One region of the Ruminococcus sp. RTP21484sp1_RTP21277st1_D2_RTP21277_210401 genome, then DNA from elsewhere that is predicted to be linked to it. Evidence: predicted binding sites of a transcription regulator. Region 1 holds the regulator's gene; the other holds the start of a gene.
The links. Region 1 encodes Rex, which represses fermentation and respiration genes when NADH is low (regulators of the CRP and FNR family bind a similar motif). Its sites were predicted from a motif close to ATTGTTAANNNNTTAACAAT; they were not measured.
Positions count from the first base shown of each region.

Region 2: gap (type I glyceraldehyde-3-phosphate dehydrogenase) is a predicted target of Rex. The motif match lies at 4,936-4,955, and genes of this name have one in related genera.

Region 1 covers NZ_JBCOMJ010000040.1:33,834-43,915, forward strand. Annotated here, with positions in the region: gene AB5706_RS20585 (NAD(P)H-hydrate dehydratase) at 1-1,248, opposite strand, end outside; gene AB5706_RS20590 (redox-sensing transcriptional repressor Rex) at 1,328-1,981, opposite strand; gene abc-f (ribosomal protection-like ABC-F family protein) at 2,260-4,173, shown strand; gene AB5706_RS20600 (NADP-dependent isocitrate dehydrogenase) at 4,326-5,531, opposite strand; gene AB5706_RS20605 (2-isopropylmalate synthase) at 5,586-6,956, opposite strand; gene AB5706_RS20610 (S8 family peptidase) at 7,154-7,990, opposite strand; gene AB5706_RS20615 (chloride channel protein) at 8,232-9,518, shown strand; gene AB5706_RS20620 (NCS2 family permease) at 9,789-10,082, shown strand, end outside.
Region 2 covers NZ_JBCOMJ010000006.1:75,678-85,759, forward strand. Annotated here, with positions in the region: gene AB5706_RS06235 (DUF3786 domain-containing protein) at 1-168, opposite strand, end outside; gene AB5706_RS06240 (Rrf2 family transcriptional regulator) at 478-927, shown strand; gene tpiA (triose-phosphate isomerase) at 1,525-2,277, opposite strand; gene AB5706_RS06250 (phosphoglycerate kinase) at 2,466-3,659, opposite strand; gene gap (type I glyceraldehyde-3-phosphate dehydrogenase) at 3,802-4,821, opposite strand; gene AB5706_RS06260 (histidinol-phosphatase HisJ family protein) at 5,191-6,024, shown strand; gene AB5706_RS06265 (cation-translocating P-type ATPase) at 6,203-8,809, opposite strand; gene nifU (Fe-S cluster assembly scaffold protein NifU) at 9,098-9,544, opposite strand; gene nifS (cysteine desulfurase NifS) at 9,730-10,082, opposite strand, start outside.

The DNA of each region.
Region 1 (10,082 bases):
CAGTACCAGAACACCGCCACTTTTCTCTGCATATTGATAAGCACGGGCTACAGGGTCTTCCTTTAGTTCTGATACATCCAAGCCGCAAAGACGGCTCATCTCGCCCATGTGGGGTGTGAGAATGGTCTGTTCCCCTAGGAATTTCATCCACTGTGGATGCATTGCCAGAATATTCAGACCATCTGCATCCAGTATAACAGGCTTTCCTGCTTTTGCTCCGTTTTCCAGGAACCAAAGCATTCTTTCCTTTCCTGAGCCTTCTGTTCCAAGCCCTGGACCGATCACCAGCACATCACACCAGTTTAAATTTTTCCTATTGGCTTCCTCATCAAATTCGCTGGTCAGCATTGCCTCAGGCAAAAGGCTCTGTAAAGGAATCCGGTTCTCTTCCACAGTCTGGATCTTCACCATCCCGGCACCTCCATGAAGTGCTGCACTGGCACTCAGGCAGGCTGCTCCGCACATTCCCTTCGAACCCGCTACAAGAAGGACCTTGCCAAATGTTCCTTTATTTCCCCATGGTTTTCTTGCCGGAAGAGTTTTCACGTCAGATTTTTCCATATGCCAGGCAGCCTTGCTTGCAAGCTCACTGCCATCACGGTCCCGGTCATAAATTCCAATATCCGCCACCACAATTCTGCCAGCATAAGCTCTTCCCGGATACAGACAAAGTCCACGTTTTTTATATGCAAATGTTACGGTAAGATCTGCCTCAAAAGCAGTTCCAAGAACAGCTCCCGTATCTCCATGAATGCCAGACGGAATATCCACCGCTACTTTATACGCAGGAGCTTCATTCATATGGTCAATTATCTCTTTGTAATTCCCGGTAATCTCCCTGGAGAGTCCAACGCCGAAAATTCCGTCTACTATAACAGTATATTCATCCCATACAGGGTTATTCATTACCGGTACCTGGTAGCTCATGGCAATATCCCACTGATGTCGGGTTTCTTCTGTCATTTTATCCGGATTTCCTGCAAGATAAATCTCAGAACGAATTCCCGCCAGATGCAGAAGTCTTGCAATGGCAATGCCGTCACCTCCGTTATTGCCAGATCCGCAGACGGTCAGAATCCGTTCTTTTTTCAAATTAGCAGAACCGTTTTTCTTTTCCAGATATTTCCGGATCTCTTCTGCTGTGGCAAGTGCTGCCCTCTCCATGAGAACCAGGGAGGGAACATGCATATTATGAATAGTGCCATGGTCAAGCAGCTTCATCTGACTGCAGGTTACAACTTTTTTCATAAGGCCACTCCTAATGCAAAACTGCCGCCCGGTCTCCTGTAAATCCTTCAGCGAGACAAGCAGCAGTCCTCTTTGACTTTTATTCTTTGTTTTCTTTATGTTCGTTACGATACTGGCTTAAGTTGTAAGACAGTGCCATCAGACTCTCGGACAGATGAACGTTCTCTACGATCACATCCTCCGGGGCGTCAAGATCTGTATGGGCAAAATTCCAGATTGCCTTGATTCCATTGTCAATAAGAACCTTCGCCATCTCCTTGGCCTTATTCTTCGGCAGGGTTAAAATAGCAATCTCCACCTGATTCTCCCTGATAAATTCCGGGAGACTGTTGATCATCCGAATCTCAATCCCGCGAACAGAAATCCCCTCCAGGACCGGGTTTATATCAAAAATTCCAACCAGACGGAAGCCACGTTTTTCGAAGTCTCCATAATTGGCAAGTGCCTGTCCCAGATTACCTGCGCCCAGGATGATCATGGGATGAATGGTGTCCAATCCCAGTATTTTACCAATTTCTGTATAAAGATATTCTACATTATATCCATATCCCTGCTGTCCAAAACCGCCAAAATTATTTAAGTCCTGTCGGATCTGTGAAGCAGTCACATGCATTTTTTTACTCAGGTCGTTGGAAGATATACGTTCCACCTTCTCTTCCATCAGCTCCCCCAGATAGCGATAATATCTTGGCAATCTCTTAATTACCGCCTTTGAGATCTCTTTTGCATCCAAAATGTTCCCCTCCTTGTTTCCGCTGCCTGTATTTTTCCGCTAAAAACGCATCGCGGAACATTACCTGTAAACGGCAGCCCGCGTAACACTATGTCAATTATACCGAAATGTTATTTTCTTGTCAATTAAAGTTGTGCAGAATTACAAATTTTTGCAAATTTTTTTGTGATTTGACAATTATTCTTTCAAAAAATAAATTTTTCAAGTATAATATACTATTGAACATTCTAATAATGCTGTTTCTGTGTATACAGAACCGCCTTTTTAAGGAGGAACTTATGATTTTATCATGTCAGAGCATCTGCAAATCTTTTGGGGAAAAGGTGATCCTGCAGGATGCTTCTTTTCACATAGAAGAACGGGAAAAGGCCGCTCTCATCGGCAATAACGGTGCGGGGAAAACAACTCTTCTTCGTATTATCATGGAGGAGATTTCCGCGGATTCCGGTCAGGTGGTCATTGCCAAGGATAAGAAGATCGGTTATCTGGCCCAGTACCAGGATATCCACGGTCATCACACCATTTACGAAGAACTGATGACCACCAAGCAGTACATTTTGGATATGGAGGACAAGATCCGTTCTCTGGAGCAGGAAATGAAATACGTAGCAGGAGACAAACTTGAGAGCCTGATGAACAGCTACACCCGCCTGACTCACCAGTTTGAGCTGGAAAACGGCTACGCTTATAAAAGTGAAATCGTAGGTGTTTTAAAAGGTCTTGGATTTGAAGAAGAAGACTACGGCAAACAGATTGAGAACCTTTCCGGAGGTCAGAAAACCCGGGTTGCACTTGGCAAGCTTCTGATTTCCAAACCGGATATTCTCCTTCTGGACGAGCCTACCAACCATCTGGATATGGAGAGCATTGCATGGCTTGAGACCTATCTTCTCAACTACCCGGGTGCTGTATTTATCGTTTCCCATGACCGTTATTTTCTGGACAAGGTAGTTACCAAGATCGTGGAGATCGAGGCTGCCCAGATGAGAATGTACGAAGGCAACTATTCCGCTTATGCCCTGAAAAAAGCGCAGCTGCGTGACGCCCAGTACAAGGCTTACCTGAACCAGCAAAGAGAGATCAAACATCAGGAGGCTGTTATCACCAAGCTCCGCTCCTTTAACCGTGAGAAATCCATTAAGCGTGCTGAGAGCCGTGTAAAAATGCTGGACAAGATCCAGCGCATTGAGAAACCAATTGAAATTGATAACCAGATGCGTATTTCCTTGGAACCACGTTTTATCAGTGGAAATGATGTACTTACTGTAGAAGGACTTTCCAAGGCTTTCCCAGGACAGACTTTGTTTACAGATATTAATTTTGAAATCAAACGTGGGGAGCGTGTTGCCCTGATTGGCAACAATGGTACTGGTAAGACCACAATTTTGAAGATTCTCAATGGAATTGTGGATGCTGATGCAGGACGCTTTGCCTTGGGTTCCAAGGTTCAGATCGGATACTATGATCAGGAACACCATGTTCTGCATATGGAGAAAACTATTTTCCAGGAGATATCAGACACATATCCGACTCTCACTGAGACTGAAATCCGCAATATGCTGGCTGCTTTTCTTTTTACAGGAGATGATGTGTTTAAGCTGATCTCCTCTCTCTCTGGTGGTGAACGTGGCCGTGTTTCCCTGGCGAAGCTGATGCTCTCAGAAGCCAACTTCCTGATACTGGATGAGCCTACCAACCATCTTGATATTGCATCCAAGGAGATTCTGGAGGAAGCACTGAACAGCTACACAGGAACTGTCCTCTACGTTTCCCATGACCGTTATTTTATTAACCAGACTGCTACCCGCATTATGGATCTGACCAACCAGGCCATTGTCAATTATATCGGTGATTATGATTACTATCTGGAAAAGAAGGATGAGATGACCCGGATTTATGCTCCTGCTCAGGAGACCGCAGCTCAGGAAGTTAAGGAAAACGTCTCTGAAACCAAACTCACCTGGCAGCAGCAGAAAGAGGAACAGGCTCTGAAGAGAAAACGGGAAAATGAGCTGAAGAAAGTGGAAGCACGGATTGAAGAACTGGAAGCAAGGGATAAAGAAATTGATGAAACCATGGTTCTGCCAGATATCTGTACGAATGTGGCAGAATGCACGAAGCTCAGCCGGGAAAAAGCTGCTATAGCAGAAGAACTGGAAGGGCTTTATGAAAAATGGGAGGAGCTGGCATAAATTACCAGTAACCTGTTCTTTTGAGCCTTACATTTCATATTTATTTCAAAAACAGGAACGAATTTCGAATATAAATATCCGAAACCGTTCCTGTTTTTTATAACAATATTAACATTTTTACTTCAAATAACTTTTAAAAGCTGTCTGTTTTATTACATGGCTTCAAGCTTCTCTCTGATTGCAAGAATAAACTCGCGGCTGTTAAGGACTTTTACATTCTTTAAGGAAGTAATCAGTGCCAGGTCTTTGGTCATCTGTCCGCCTTCGATGGTGGAAAGGGTTGCTTTCTCCAGCTTATCTGCGAACTCTATAAGCTCCTGATTCTGATCCAGCTCACCTCTTTTTCTCAGAGCACCGGTCCAGGCGAAGATTGTTGCTACAGAGTTGGTAGAGGTCTCCTCTCCTTTCAGATGACGATAGTAATGTCTCTGTACAGTTCCGTGAGCTGCCTCATACTCATAATATCCATCCGGAGAAACCAGTACAGAAGTCATCATTGCCAGAGAACCAAATGCAGAGGAAATCATGTCACTCATAACATCTCCGTCATAGTTCTTACAGCCCCAGATAAATCCGCCTTCTGCTTTCATTACGCGGGCTACTACATCATCAATCAGACTATAGAAGAACGTAATGTCTGCTGCCTCAAATTTATCCTTAAACTCAGCTTCATAAATATTATGGAATATTTCTTTAAATTTGCCATCGTATGTTTTGGAAATGGTATCCTTGCCGCCAAACCACAGATCCTGTTTCGTATCTAAGGCATAATTAAAGCAGCATCTTGCAAAGCTGGTAATGGATTTGTCCAGGTTATGAACACCCTGGATCACGCCTGGAGTATCAAAGTGATGGATCAGCTCCGTTCTCTCCTCGCCGTCTTCTCCTTTGAATACCAGCATAGCATCTCCTGGTTTGTCAATGTACATCTCGGCATTCTTATATACATCGCCGTAAGCATGACGGGCAATGGTGATAGGTTTCTTCCAGTTCTTCACACATGGCTCGATTCCCTTTACCACAATGGGAGCACGAAAAACAGTTCCATCCAGGATTGCACGAATAGTTCCGTTAGGGCTTTTGTACATTTTCTTCAGATTGTACTCAGACATTCTGGCTTTATTCGGGGTAATGGTGGCACATTTAACAGCAACTCCGTATTTCTTGGTGGCTTCCGCTGCATCTATAGTTACCTGGTCATCAGTCTCATTTCTGTATTCCAGTCCAAGATCATAGTATTCTGTCTTCAGATCAATAAAAGGAAGAAGAAGCTCATCCTTGATCAACTGCCACAGAATTCTGGTCATCTCGTCCCCATCCATCTCAACAAGAGGGGTCTGCATTTGAATTTTACCCATTATTACCTCCTAGTATATGTTTTGTGGTAACTGTGAACTATGTCCGCAGCAACCCTATTTTAACGTAATTCCAAGTCTCTGGCAAGTCTCTGCTACAATTGCTTCAAGTTCTGTATCACAAAGCACAGTAACACGGCCATCCTCATACTGCTGGTCAACCCAGGACTTGATCATCTTTACAAGCTCGCTGTTCTTATCAACCTTCTGGTCGCCCTTCAGGCGATAATGGCTGTCGATCCAGTGTGCGATTCCGGCAGCTCCGGAAGTATTGGAAACGGCAACCTCAACCGGGCGGTTCAGGAATTTCTCGGTATCAAATACATTATAGATTTCCTCATTTTTCAGAAGTCCGTCGGCGTGGATACCAGCTCTTGTTACATTGAAGTTCTTTCCAACGAAGGGAGTTCTTTCCGGTATGTGGTAGCCAATCTCTTTCTCATAGTACTCAGCAAGCTCTGTGATAACCGTTGTATCCATACCACCAAGGTTTCCGCGAAGCTGTGCATATTCAAATACCATTGCCTCAAGAGGTGTATTTCCGGTACGCTCTCCGATACCAAACAAAGAAGTATTAACACCACACGCACCATACAGCCATGCTGTTGTGGAGTTGCTGACTGCCTTATAGAAGTCGTTATGTCCATGCCACTCGATCAGTTCAGAAGGAACGCCTGCATGAACCATAATACCATAAATAATACCAGGTACAGAACGAGGGATCACGGCACCAGGATAGTTAACACCGTAGCCCATGGTATCACAGCAGCGAACCTTAACCGGAATGCCGTACTGCTGGCGAAGCTTCATCAGCTCAAGGCAGAATGGGATAACATAGCCATAAATATCAGCTCGTGTAATGTCTTCAAGATGGCAACGGACAGAAACACCGATTTCCAGACATTCTTTTACAATGCTTAAATAATGCTCCATCGCCTGTTTACGTGTCATTTTCATCTTATAAAAAATATGATAATCGGAACAGCTTACCAGGATACCGGTCTCTCTCATACCCATATCGCGGACAAGCTGGAAGTCCTTCTTATTTGCACGGATCCAGCTGGTAACCTCAGGGAACTCATAGCCTCTCTCCATACATTTCTCAACAGCATCACGGTCTTTCTTACTGTAAAGGAAAAATTCAGAAGCACGAATCCTTCCTTCCGGTCCGCCCAGCTTATGAAGGTAATCATAAATCCTTACGATCTGCTCAGTGCTGTATGGTGCTCTGGACTGCTGGCCATCACGGAATGTCGTATCGGTGATCCAGATGTCATCTGGCATATGATGTGGAACGACTCGGTCGTTGAATGCAATCTTCGGTACTTCAGAATATGGAAAAAGATTTCGGAATACATTGGGAGTTGCAACATCCACAAGCGGATACATATGCTCCTCTAACTGAAGCAGGTTTGTGTGGCGATTCATAGAAACACGTCTGTTTTCCATAGATATTTCCTCCTCATCTCTTGGAACTCTTGCTGTCCATTTTACTCACTTAAAGCGACTTCGTCAAGTGCTTTTATACTGTAAAGTGATAATTCTTTATCAAAGTTTGTGTATTCTTTTTCGTACATTTCTTCAAATCACTTAAGCAGAAATCCTTTTCACACAATTGGCTGCTTTTACATTTTCAGAAACTTTCTGCGGTTAAATTTCCCCCACCCTTGCAGGTTTTGAGGCAGTCCCATATCCTCTGCGCTATTCATCAGCATAGTTTTGATATCCGTATTGGTAAGTGCAGGATTTTTTTCCAAAGCACAGGCAATGGCACCTGTCACCAGAGGCGTAGACATAGAGGTGCCGCTTTTCACACCATAGGAATAAGGTTTTCCAGGCACGCAGGACATGATCTTATTTCCAGGTGCCACAATATCCGGCTTGCACACGCATTCCGCCGTTGGTCCTCTCCCTGAAATAGCACTGCGCCCTTCCAACAAATCGCTGGAGCCCACTGTGATCACTTTTTTGCTGCTTCCCGGAGCTGTGATACTGCTCGGCCTTGGTCCCTGGTTTCCGGCAGCTGTGACCACTACCACTCCTTCATCCCACAGCTGCTCCACACTTTCCAGAAGCCTGGCATGGTTTCTTTTTGAATTACAGGTAGTTCCCACAGAAATATTTACCACCCGGATCCTGTACTGCTGCCTGTTTTCCCGAATCCACCGAAGAGCCCGCAGCACGTCATCCTGACTGCCCGTTCCATAACGGTCAAGCACCTTCAGGGAAATGATTCCGCAGCCAGGTGCTGCGCCTCTGTATTTTCCCATGGAAGCAGTGCCATCTCCTGCCACCAGCCCGGCTACATGGGTGCCATGTCCATTATCGTCATAAGGCCGCCTTTTAAAAGCCAGGAAATCATAAAAAGCCCAGATCCTGCCAGTAAAATCTATATGCTCATAAATCCCGGTATCCAGAATACACACACCGATTCCTTTTCCGGTATAAAAGGATTTTTCCATTATTTTCCCCGATAAAAAGAAACTTATAATAAATTATGTTTCCATTTTCCAATCTGCTTTAAAATTATAGACAATTTTTGAAATTCTCAAAAATTTTTGTCGCTTTTTCTGAGCGTATATAGTATAATGAAAATACGCATAAATTCGTATTTATAAAAGGAATTTTCCAGTAATATCAAACAATTATTTCAGGTGACAAAATGGAGTAAGTCACAACTATACATGAGAGGACGAAAATACTATGGAAAAAGACAACAGGCAGACTCCGGAGGACAAATTTCGCTATTACTCCGGAGCTATCAGACGTGACATGGGGAACCTGCTTAAGTGGCTGCTTCTGGCAGTGGTGGTAGGATGTATAGCGGGAGCTTTCAGTACTTTATTTTCTTTTGTGCTGAAGGCAGTGACCGGTTACCGCAAGGCACATCTGTGGACCTTTTTTCTCTTGCCCCTGTTCGGACTTTGCATCGTATTTCTTTATGAGAAATTCGGAAAAGACGATGGCGGCACGAATCAAGTCCTTTCTACAGTCCGTTCCCAGGATGATGTGCCCTGGAGATCTGGTCCGCTGATTTTTATTTCGACTGCATTGACACATCTTGCCGGTGGTTCAGCAGGACGTGAGGGTGCAGCTATTCAGCTTGGTGGCAGCATTGCCAATCTTCTTGGCAGATGGATCCATCTTGATGAGGAAGACCGTCATGTGATCGTTATGTGTGGTATGAGTGCTGCTTTCTCTGCACTATTTGGCACACCAATGGCTGCAGCTGTTTTTTCCTTGGAAGTGGTCAGTGTAGGGGTTATGTATTATACAGCTCTTATGCCTTGTATGATCGCATCTTTGATCGCATCCCGTTTTGCGGCTGGTATGGGCGTTACGCCAGAAGCTTTTCACGTAGTAAATATTCCTGCACTTTCCCTGGAAACAGGGCTGAAAATGGGCGTGGTAGCCCTTGGATGTGCAGTGATCAGTATTGTCTTCTGTATTATTTTAAATGAGACAGCCAGATTCTACGGCCGGTTTTTTTCTAATAAATATGCACGGGTAGTGGCCGGTGCCGTTCTGGTTATTTTTATTACACTGATTCTTGGAACTACGGACTACATGGGAGCCGGTGCTGAGCTTATTGAGAAAGCAGTGGAGACCGGAGACACCAATTATATGGCTTTCTTCTGGAAAATGCTCCTCACTGCACTGACTATGAAGGCTGGTTTTCGCGGAGGTGAAATCGTTCCGTCTTTCTGCGTAGGCGCCACTTTCGGATGCATGGCAGGACAGCTGATAGGACTTTCTCCCTCCCTTTGCGCAGCCTGCGGAATGGCGGCTGTTTTCTGTGGTGTGACGAACTGCCCGATTACTTCTATTCTGATTGCCTTTGAAATGTTTGGCTTTAAGGGAGTGTCCTTCTATCTGATTGCCGTTTCTATCAGCTATGCAGCTTCTGGATATTATGGGCTGTATAAAGATCAGACGATTGTATATTCTAAATACAAAGCCAAATATATAAATAAACACACAAAGATGTAAGTATAAGTATCGCTGACGTTTATTTTGTAGAAATTGGACGAAAATTATTCTTCCTGAATATGTATCAGCTGCAAAATATACAGACGCTGAAATTTGCAGGAGTCCATGTTGCACGCGTGGCTAGTGTCGTTTTCATGAAATAACTATTTTCATTTACTTATCTGCGGAGTGAAATAGTTATTTACTAAACTGCACCAGGCAACAGACGAGACATTCCTGTAAACTATAAAAAACGGCACTTAAGTGCCGCAAAAAGAAGGGGGTACATTTATGAACCTTGAAAAACTTTTTCACCTGAAGGAAAACCACACTGACGTGAAGACCGAAATCATGGCCGGTATTACCACATTCATGACCATGGCTTACATCCTCGCTGTCAATCCCAACATCCTTTCCGCTGCCGGAATGGACCGGGGTGCAGTCTTTACTGCTACTGCACTTTCATCCTTCATTGCAACCTGCCTGATGGCACTGTTATCCAATTACCCGTTTGTCCTGGCACCTGGTATGGGACTGAATGCATACTTTGCATATACCGTAGTTCTTGGCATGGGTTATTCCTGG
Region 2 (10,082 bases), on a different contig from region 1:
TTCAATCTTTTCGTAAAAGCTCTGTACTTCAAGCACATTTCGGCTGCTTTGAAAAACAGCCCCACTTTTTGCAGCAAGATCCTCTCCGGAGCGATTTTGCAGCCGTTTTACTGCTGCCTGCAACATTTCCTGAAATGCACGATTTTCTGTTTGATTTTTGTATTCCATAAGTTCTCCTTTGTTGATATTTTATCGCATCATATAATAATCAATGTTTATGCAAGGATTTTGGTATTTTCATAAATCTGGCTTTATCCGGATTCTCTTTTATCCATTCCTGTGTTGACTTTTCCTTTAAGTTTCATTATAGTTGTAATTATATTATGTACAATCATCAAAATAAAAAATATGTACTGTTTCTCAACACATTAAAAAGAGCTGTTGAGAACTTGGGATGTTTTTGACAAACCAGAAATATTTTCGCCTCAAAAACGTGAAACCAAAATCATTATATCATACTACAAGGAGTTTCTTATCATGAAATACTCAACGAAATTAAGCGATACTGTCCATGTAATGGTTCTGATTGCTATCAACCAGGAAAACTCACTCTCCAGTGCCTCAATTGCAGAAAGTGTCCATACAAATCCCGGCTTTGTACGCCAGCTCATGTTAAAACTAAAAAAGGCCGAACTTATGACCAGTGTAGCCGGACATGCCCGTCCTTCTCTTTCAAAACCAGCAGACCAGATTACGTTGCTGGATATTTATAAAGCAGTGGAGGGCGAGAAACCGCTACTTCATTTAGATACTCATACCAACCCTGATTGTGGCGTTGGCATTAATATTCAGTTGTCCTTGCAGGGATTCTATAATGAAATTCAAAAAAACACTGAAGAAAAGATGAATACAATTACTTTACAGGATATCATAAATACTTATTATCAGCGAACATCCATGCAAAATGATTTACAAAATATTATATAGCAGGAGAAACGAGAATGGACTTCCAGATATGGATTATCTTCTAAATGATGAAGAATCTGATAACGATTTGGCGAGTAAAATTTTTATATTTTCTAATCCAGGGATTTTCTTGTTATCATGCCCGCCTCCGTGCGGGCATTTTTAAATTCAGCAGCGCACCACAGGCGGTCTTTCCTGTACAGAAAAAAAGAAGCGTTCCTACAGGCGCTTCTTCTTACCATATTAGGACTTCGATCAAAAGTTAGTAGGCCACAAAGTGGGCCATTTTTCAAAAAATTACATGAATTTATATAGAGTTTTATCCAAGTCGGAAATCCGCTAAATGCTCTAGCTATCAGCGTCTAAAGGCATTTAACAACTTATATGGACATTTATGAAATCGGCCTCGTAATAACGATACCTAATTTCATTATTTCTGCTTATTTGAATGACAGTGATTTTTCCTTCCAAAAGTGATACCAAAAGGTGATAGTAGGTAAATTATAAAACGCCCCTACCCACAATTCAATTGGTAATATTTACCAATCATCCTTGTGTTTAGGGGCGTTTAATTACTTCTCGCTTGGACACATTAGCTAAAAAATAGCTATTATTTTATTATTTGTTATAGTTTACGATATCGCCGAACTCTGGTTTCAAGGATGCACCGCCTACAAGACCTCCGTCGATGTCTGCCTGAGCAAATAACTCCGGAGCTGTCTTAGCGTTTACAGATCCGCCGTACTGGATGCGGATTGCTGCTGCAGTTGCCTCATCATAGATCTCAGCGATGCAAGCACGGATTCCTGCGCAAACTTCCTGAGCCTGCTCAGTTGTAGCTGTTTTACCAGTTCCGATAGCCCAGATTGGCTCGTAAGCGATAACGGCTGTTTTAGCCTGATCAGCTGTAACGTTCTGGAAACCAACTTTAACCTGCTGACGGATGAAGTCCATAGTTACGCCCTGCTCTCTCTGATCAAGAGTCTCTCCACAGCACATAATTGGAGTGATTCCGTGCTCAAATGCTTTAAGCATTTTTTTGTTTACAGTTTCGCTTGTCTCAGCGAAGTACTCTCTTCTCTCAGAGTGTCCGAGAACTACGTATTTAACACCAGCGTCTGTAAGCATGTTCGGGGAAATCTCGCCTGTGAAAGCACCTTTCTCCTCGAAATACATGTTCTCAGCACCTACCTGGATATTGGAGCCTTTTGCAGCCTCAACTACAGGAAGAATATCGATAGCCGGTACGCAGAATACTACGTCAACGTCATCGTTTGCTACTAATGGTTTTAAAGTTTCTACTAATTTAACTGCCTCACTTGGAGTCATGTTCATTTTCCAGTTTCCGGCAATAATTTTCTTTCTAGACATTTTATATATCTCCTTTTGTGTAATAAGGAAGTCCGATTCACTAAACGGACATGTCGCCGGCAGGCGACATCACCATATATGAAAATCAGCTGGTCTGCGCCGTTGGCTTGCTCTCATTAAGTTCCTTCGAACCAAATTCGCACATAATTCAAGCTGCGCTTACAGCTTGCTTTCATTAAGTGCTCTATTTATTTATCGTTAGCTGCTGCTACACCTGGTAACTCTTTTCCTTCCAGGAATTCAAGAGATGCACCGCCACCTGTGGAGATGTGTGTCATCTTGTCACCATAGCCGAGGATGTTAACAGCTGCTGCGGAATCACCACCACCGATGATAGTGGTAGCATCTGTATCAGCAAGAGCCTTAGCAACAGCCTCCGTACCACGAGCGAAGTTCGGCATTTCGAAGCAGCCCATCGGTCCGTTCCAAACAACTGTCTTGGCATCTTTTACAGCGTCAGCGAAAAGTTTCTCTGTCTCTGGTCCGATGTCCATTCCTTCCCAGCCATCCGGAATCTCGCCACGTTTTACAACCTGGATGTTGCAGTCGTTGGAGAAGTCATCTCCGATTCTGTTATCTACAGGAAGAAGAAGCTTAACGCCTTTATCTTCTGCTTTCTTCATCATGTCTAATGCATACTGAAGATAATCATCCTCGCAAAGGGATTTTCCGATATGTCCGCCCATAGCCTTGGAGAATGTGTAGGACATTCCACCACCGATGATCAGAGTATCTACCTTGTCAAGAAGGTTGTTGATAACAGAAATCTTGCTGGAAACCTTAGCGCCGCCAAGGATAGCTACGAATGGTCTGTCAGGATTGTTTACAGCGTTTCCGAGGAAATCGATTTCTTTCTGCATCAGATATCCAACAACAGCTGTATCTACATATTTGGTAACACCAACATTAGAGCAGTGTGCTCTATGAGCGGTACCAAATGCATCGTTTACAAATACATCGCAAAGAGAAGCAAGTTCCTTGCTGAATTCATCACCGTTCTTAGTCTCTTCTGCACGATAACGAGTGTTCTCAAGAAGAATGATCTCGCCGTCTTTCATGTCAGCTACTGCTGCTTTTACAGTGTCATCTACAACAACCGGGCTTGGAACGAATTTCACTTCCTGTCCGAGAAGTTCTGTGAGACGTTTAGCAACAGGTGCAAGAGAAAGCTCCGGTTTCGGCTCTCCTTTCGGTTTTCCAAGGTGAGAGCAAAGGATAATCTTTCCACCATCTGCAACAAGCTTCTTGATTGTAGGAAGAGCTGCTACCAGACGGTTCTCATCTGTAATCTTACCGTCCTGCAGAGGTACATTGAAGTCACATCTTACGAGGACTCTTTTGCCTTTTACGTTGATGTCATCAACAGATTTCTTATTCAGCATCTTGTTATGCCTCCTTATAAAATTTAACTTTTTATACAGACAAAAGGGTCCGGTCCTATTCAGACCGGACCCTTCTCTGAGTCTTATTCATATGCTGTCAGCCATAGCTTGTCAGCATTCGAAAACCCTACTCTGCTTCTGATTAAGCGTTAAGCAGTTTGCCAAAGTGTTTGATTGTACGAACCATCTGGCTTGTGTAGGAGTTCTCATTATCATACCAGGAAACAACCTGAACCTCTGTTGTGCCATTCTCAAGTGGAAGAACCATTGTCTGAGTAGCATCGAACAGAGAACCAAATCTCATACCAACGATATCGCTGGAAACGATCTCATCTTCGTTGTATCCGAAGGACTCGTTAGAAGCTGCTTTCATAGCTGCGTTGATCTGCTCTTTAGTTACATTTCCTTCAACAACTGCTGTAAGGATTGTAGTAGAACCTGTTGGGGTTGGAACACGCTGTGCGGAACCGATCAGTTTGCCGTTCAGTTCTGGGATAACAAGACCGATTGCTTTAGCAGCACCTGTGCTGTTCGGAACGATGTTAACTGCAGCTGCACGGGATCTTCTCAGATCGCCTTTTCTCTGCGGTCCGTCAAGTGTCATCTGATCGCCTGTGTAAGCGTGGATTGTGCACATGATACCGGATTTGATTGCAGCAAGATCATTAAGTGCTTTAGCCATTGGAGCTAAGCAGTTTGTTGTACAGGAAGCTGCGGAAATGATGTGATCCTCTTTTGTAAGAGTCTCATGGTTTACATTGTAAACGATTGTCTTAAGGTCGTTTCCAGCCGGAGCGGAAATGATAACGTGTTTAGCACCTGCATCGATATGAGCCTGAGCTTTGTCTTTGGATGTATAGAATCCAGTACACTCAAGAACTACGTCTACACCGATCTCTCCCCATGGAAGCTCAGCAGCGTTAGCTTTTGCATAAATTTTGATTTCTTTTCCGTCAACTGTGATGGAATCCTCTCCAGCTACTACTGTATCTGCAAGAGCATATCTTCCCTGAGTTGAGTCATATTTTAATAAGTGAGCGAGCATTTTAGGAGATGTTAAGTCGTTGATAGCAACGATTTCAAATCCTTCTGCACCGAACATCTGACGGAATGCAAGACGACCAATACGTCCAAAACCATTAATTGCAACTTTTACTGCCATGATAAATTCCTCCTATGAATTAAATGGTAAAAATTATGTGAGTGCTTCAATCTTTGTGAAAGAAACATCAACCTATAGCGTATTGTACCTAATTCCGAACAAAAATTCAAGCCTATTTTCAAAAAAATAACAAGCAAATTGCCACAAATATCCTCTGATATGATATACTGCTCTCAAATGAGACAATTAAGTCCCTTTTATGACACAGTGGCAGCATTTATGCACATTTTTTCCTTTCTTTTTCGTGTAGGAAGAATTTTTTTCACATGTTCCTTCGCTGTACACTTATCCATAAAATATATCTTTATATTTACAGAAAATATATTTTTAAAATACTTTGCTTGGTTTATAATTCATAAGGAGGTTATTATGAAAATACTTTCCAACTCTCCCGGAGTTTTGTGGGACTGCCACATGCATTCTGAATTTTCCGCAGATTCCGGCACTCCCACTGAGGATATGATCCGCCAGGCCATTGCACTGGGGTTTAAGGGAATCTGCTTTACAGAGCATCTGGATCCAGACTATCCACCAACTCCGGATGACCTGGAATTTGCCCTGGATATTCCCGCCTATTACACCAAACTCAACGAACTGAAAGAGACCTACAAGAATCAGATTCACATCCATTTCGGTATTGAGATCGGTTTGCAGCTTCATCTTAAACAATATTTTCACAATCTTTTAAAAGAATATCCTTTCGATTTCGTGATTGGTTCTTCTCACGTAGTCCACGGTGCCGACCCCTACTACCCGGAATTTTTCCAGGGCAGGAACGAGGAACAGGCCTACCTTGAATATTTCGAATCCATTCTGGAGAATCTGGATGCATTTCATGAAATGGACACTTATGGACATCTGGATTATATTGTCCGCTACGGTCCAAACAAGAACCAGTTTTATTCTTATAAAAAATATCGGAACATTCTGGATGCGATTCTGAAAAAACTGGCAGACACAAATGTAGGACTGGAGGTCAACACCGGCGGTTATCACTACAGGCTTGGAGAGCCAAACCCATGTACGGATATCATCCGACGTTATAAAGAACTAGGGGGTGAAATCATCACCATTGGTGCTGACGCGCATACACCGGATAAAATCGGCTATGCCTTTGACAAAGCATCAAAGGTACTGAAAGAATGCGGATTTGAATATTATACAGTATTTGAAAACCGGAAACCAACCTTTGTAAAGCTATAAGGAAACCCTATTTTGCCATGCACTGCAGAAGCGATCAGCTTCTCACATCAGCCCGGCTTTTAGAACGTGTTAAAAAAATGCCTCATCGCCAGAATAAGCGATGAAGCATTTTTTGCGTTTCTTTTCAAATTCAGCTTGAGGTATTATTTTTGATTGCCACTCAAGACCAGGTCAGTCATTATTTCTGCACTTTCTCCAAAAACAGAGAAATAATTCCTTTCTTTTCCTTCTCATGTGCCTTGTTATACAAAGATCTGCACCATTCTGTGATAACTTCGATTATGACCGGAGAGAAGGTCATCAGGATAAATACCAGGATGATCATTCCGAACTCCAGTGAGCCAAGTGCAAGCAGGTTCTGCACACATACGGCTGCAAAGAAGAAAATAAACTGCATACCGTAAATAATGATTTTCCTGTACCTGCTAAGCGGCGCGTATACCGTCTTCAAAGCTGCCATGTAATTCCATCCTGTTACCAGGAAACAGGCTGTACTCAGCATTACATTGCTATGGTAAACGTTCTGGCAGACCAGCATAATGGTAAATACACATCCCGTGATGGTGACTGCTGCTGGGAATGCATTCATAAATACATAACGCAGAAAACCACTCTCAATCTTGTTGAAGTTGTTTTCCTGGGCGAGCAGGAAGGTTGGGATACCCACTGCACAGGCACTGATCAGGGACATCTGAATTGGCTCAAACGGATAGCTATCGCCCCAGAAAATAGTAATCAGACACAGCAGCGCAGAGAAAATAGTTTTGATCAGGAACATGGAAGCTGCGGTGCGGATGTTGTTCACCACACGGCGTCCCTGGTTCACAATCTCCGGCATAGCAGCGAAATTAGAATCCATAAGGACTACATTTGCAATGTTCTTGGCAGCGTCACTTCCCTCTGCCATAACTACGCTGCAGTCTGCCTCTTTCAGTGCCAGAACATCGTTCACACCGTCACCGGTCATGGCAACTGTATGCTTCTGTTTCTGAAGGGCAAGCACCATCTCTTTCTTCTGCTGCGGGGTTACACGGCCGAATACGGAACACTCTGCAACGGCACGCTCCATATCCTCCGGTGTAGTGATAGTGGTGGCATCAATATATTTATCTGCATTCTCCAGGCCTGCTTTTTTTGCAATGGCAGAAACAGTCACAGGATCATCACCGGAGATCACTTTCAGATCTACGCCCTGGTCTTTGAAAAATGCCAGGGTTTCAGGGGCATTATCCCTGATAATGTCAGTGAGCATAAATAACGCAACCGGCTTTAACCCTTCCGGAAGCTCATTCTCCCGATTCAGGTTTGGGCTATGCGCCAACACCAGAACACGTAAGCCTTCTTTTCCATAAGCAGCACACTGCTTGATCAAGTCTTCATTTCCATCCGGAAAAAGGAACTGAGCAGCACCCATCAGATAAGTTCCTTCTGTTTTAAAGGCTACACCGCTGTATTTGCGGTCTGAGGAAAACGGAATGCAATGATCTACCGGCATGTCCGTTCTTCTGGAGAAGCGTTTGTGGAGTGCATCTGCGGTGGCATTCTTATCCTTTAAAACGGACATCATGTTTGCCATGACACGCTCGATCTCGCCCATGGTCAGTTCTGGCTGGGCGCCGCTGATGGCTAAATCAGTATTGACATTGCCCTGTGAATCTTGTGCTGACAGCTGTTCAGTAGTTCCCATAACAGCTCCTATCTGCAATTGTGCCGCAACCACGGATACTTCAGACTGCGCCTCTGCAGCTGCCATTTCTGGAACTTTCTGAGCTTGATTCGCTGTTCCATTTATTGTACTTTCGCTTATATTCTCATTTTCTGCTTCCGGAGTCCTGATCTCCATACCCTCCACATAGGGCTGTACCTGCTCCACACACATGGTACCGGCTGTGATGGTTCCGGTTTTATCCAGACAGAGGGTATCCACTCTCGCCAGAGTCTCAATACAATACAATTCCTGCACCAGGGTATTCTTACGGGTCAGTGTCAGCGCACCAAGAGTCAGCGCCACACTGGTAAGGAGCACCAGTCCCTCAGGGATCATTCCAAGGACAGCAGCCACCATATTCACTACTGCATCCCGGATTCCGTTTCCCGCAATGTAATATTGCTTATAAAATAACAGCATTCCCATAGGAACTATGATCACACTTATAGTCTTCAGAATCGCATTCAGGGAATTACGAAGTTCTGAGTTATGACGTTTAAATTCCTTCGCCTCGCTGGTAATCTGAGATGCGTAATTATCCTTGCCAACGTGGATAACCTGACAGCAGGCCTCTCCGGATGTGACAAAGCTTCCTGAAAAAAGCTCGTCCCCTTCATTTTTCTGAAGGTTATCCGATTCACCGGTCAGCAGGGATTCATTGACCTCAATACTGCCCTCAAGCACCTTGGCATCTGCAGGCACCTGATCTCCTGTTTTCAGAAAAAGGATATCGTCCAGAACCAGCTTCTCCGTGGAGATAGACCATTTTTTGCCTTCACGCAAGACCACTGCCTTGCTCTCCGTAAGGATAGCCAGCTTATCCAGCGTCTTTTTCGCACGCACTTCCTGGATGATTCCGATCACCGTATTGATCACAATAATTCCCATGAACATGGAGTTCTTATAGGAACCAACCAGCAATACCATAATCATCAGAGCCAGATTCAGAAAGTTGAAAAATGTAAGCACATTCTCCCTTACGATCTGCTTATAGCTCCTTGTGTTGGGGTTCTCATTGACATTGATTTTCCCCTCTTCAATTCTTTGTTGTACCTGTTCGTTTGTCAGTCCTGTCATCGTTACTTCCTTCATTCTTATGTTTTATTTAAGGATGTTTCCGTTTTACTCTTTTTCCCATTGTATGATACCAGTGTCAAAAGGTCAAAAAACCGTTCGTGCCATTGTATTAAAATAGGGCAGATGATAACATCCGCCCTGATGAATTCTCTTTACGGTCTGCCTCATCTTTACCACCTATTTATCTGTAACGAAATAAATCTGCTTAAGGATTCGGTTTCCTGTAAAAAATATTATTCTTTTGTATCGATGACGACACTTTATAATTACTGCAGTTCGCAGTAACTATTAATACTCTTCTTCCTCTGCCTCTTCACCCTCGTGAATGTCAGACTTCGGTTTCTTCAGACCTTCGATCTCAATGTGATGCTTCTGTGCGTAATCCCACAGTGCAGCATGTACAGCCTCCTCTGCAAGAAGAGAACAGTGTACTTTCACTGGCGGAAGTCCGTCAAGAGCCTCCATAACAGCCTTGTTGGTAAGCTTCATGGCTTCCTCAATAGTTTTACCTTTTACCATCTCAGTAGCCATACTGCTGGTTGCTACTGCGGCACCGCAGCCGAAGGTTTTGAATTTGCAGTCTCTGATAATATGTGTCTCGTCATCGATATCCAGGAAAATTCTCATAATATCGCCGCATTTGGCATTTCCTACTGTACCGACACCGCTTGCATTCTCTATTTCTCCAACATTACGTGGATGCTGGAAATGATCCATTACTTTCTCACTATACATCTTTTTTTCCTCCTGGCAAGTGTTTTAATCAAATTTTTTATTTTTTTAACTATTCAGCAGGCACTATTCCGCGAGGTGTTTTTTGTGAACGTAGTTCACAGAAAACCCGAGAATATCGGCGCGAAATCATGCAAAGCATGATTTCTGTGCATCGCGAAGCGTGTAACTGTGAAGGTACTGAACAGTTACTGTTTTTTTATAAAATCTTCATATAATGGAGACATTGATCGCAGGTAAGCTACGATTTCTTTCAGCTTATCTACTACAAAATCAGCATCTTCCATGGTAGTCTCCTCGCTTAAGGTCATACGCAGGGAACCATGCGCAATCTCATGTGGGAGTCCGATAGCCAGAAGTACATGGGACGGATCCAGGGAGCCTGATGTGCAGGCGGAACCGCTGGATGCACAGATGCCATAATTGTCAAGCATGAGCAGCATGGACTCTCCTTCGATGAACTGGAAGCTTACATTTACGTTATTTGGAAGACGTTTGGTGCGGTCACCATTTAATTTCACATACGGAATCTCTTTCAGGA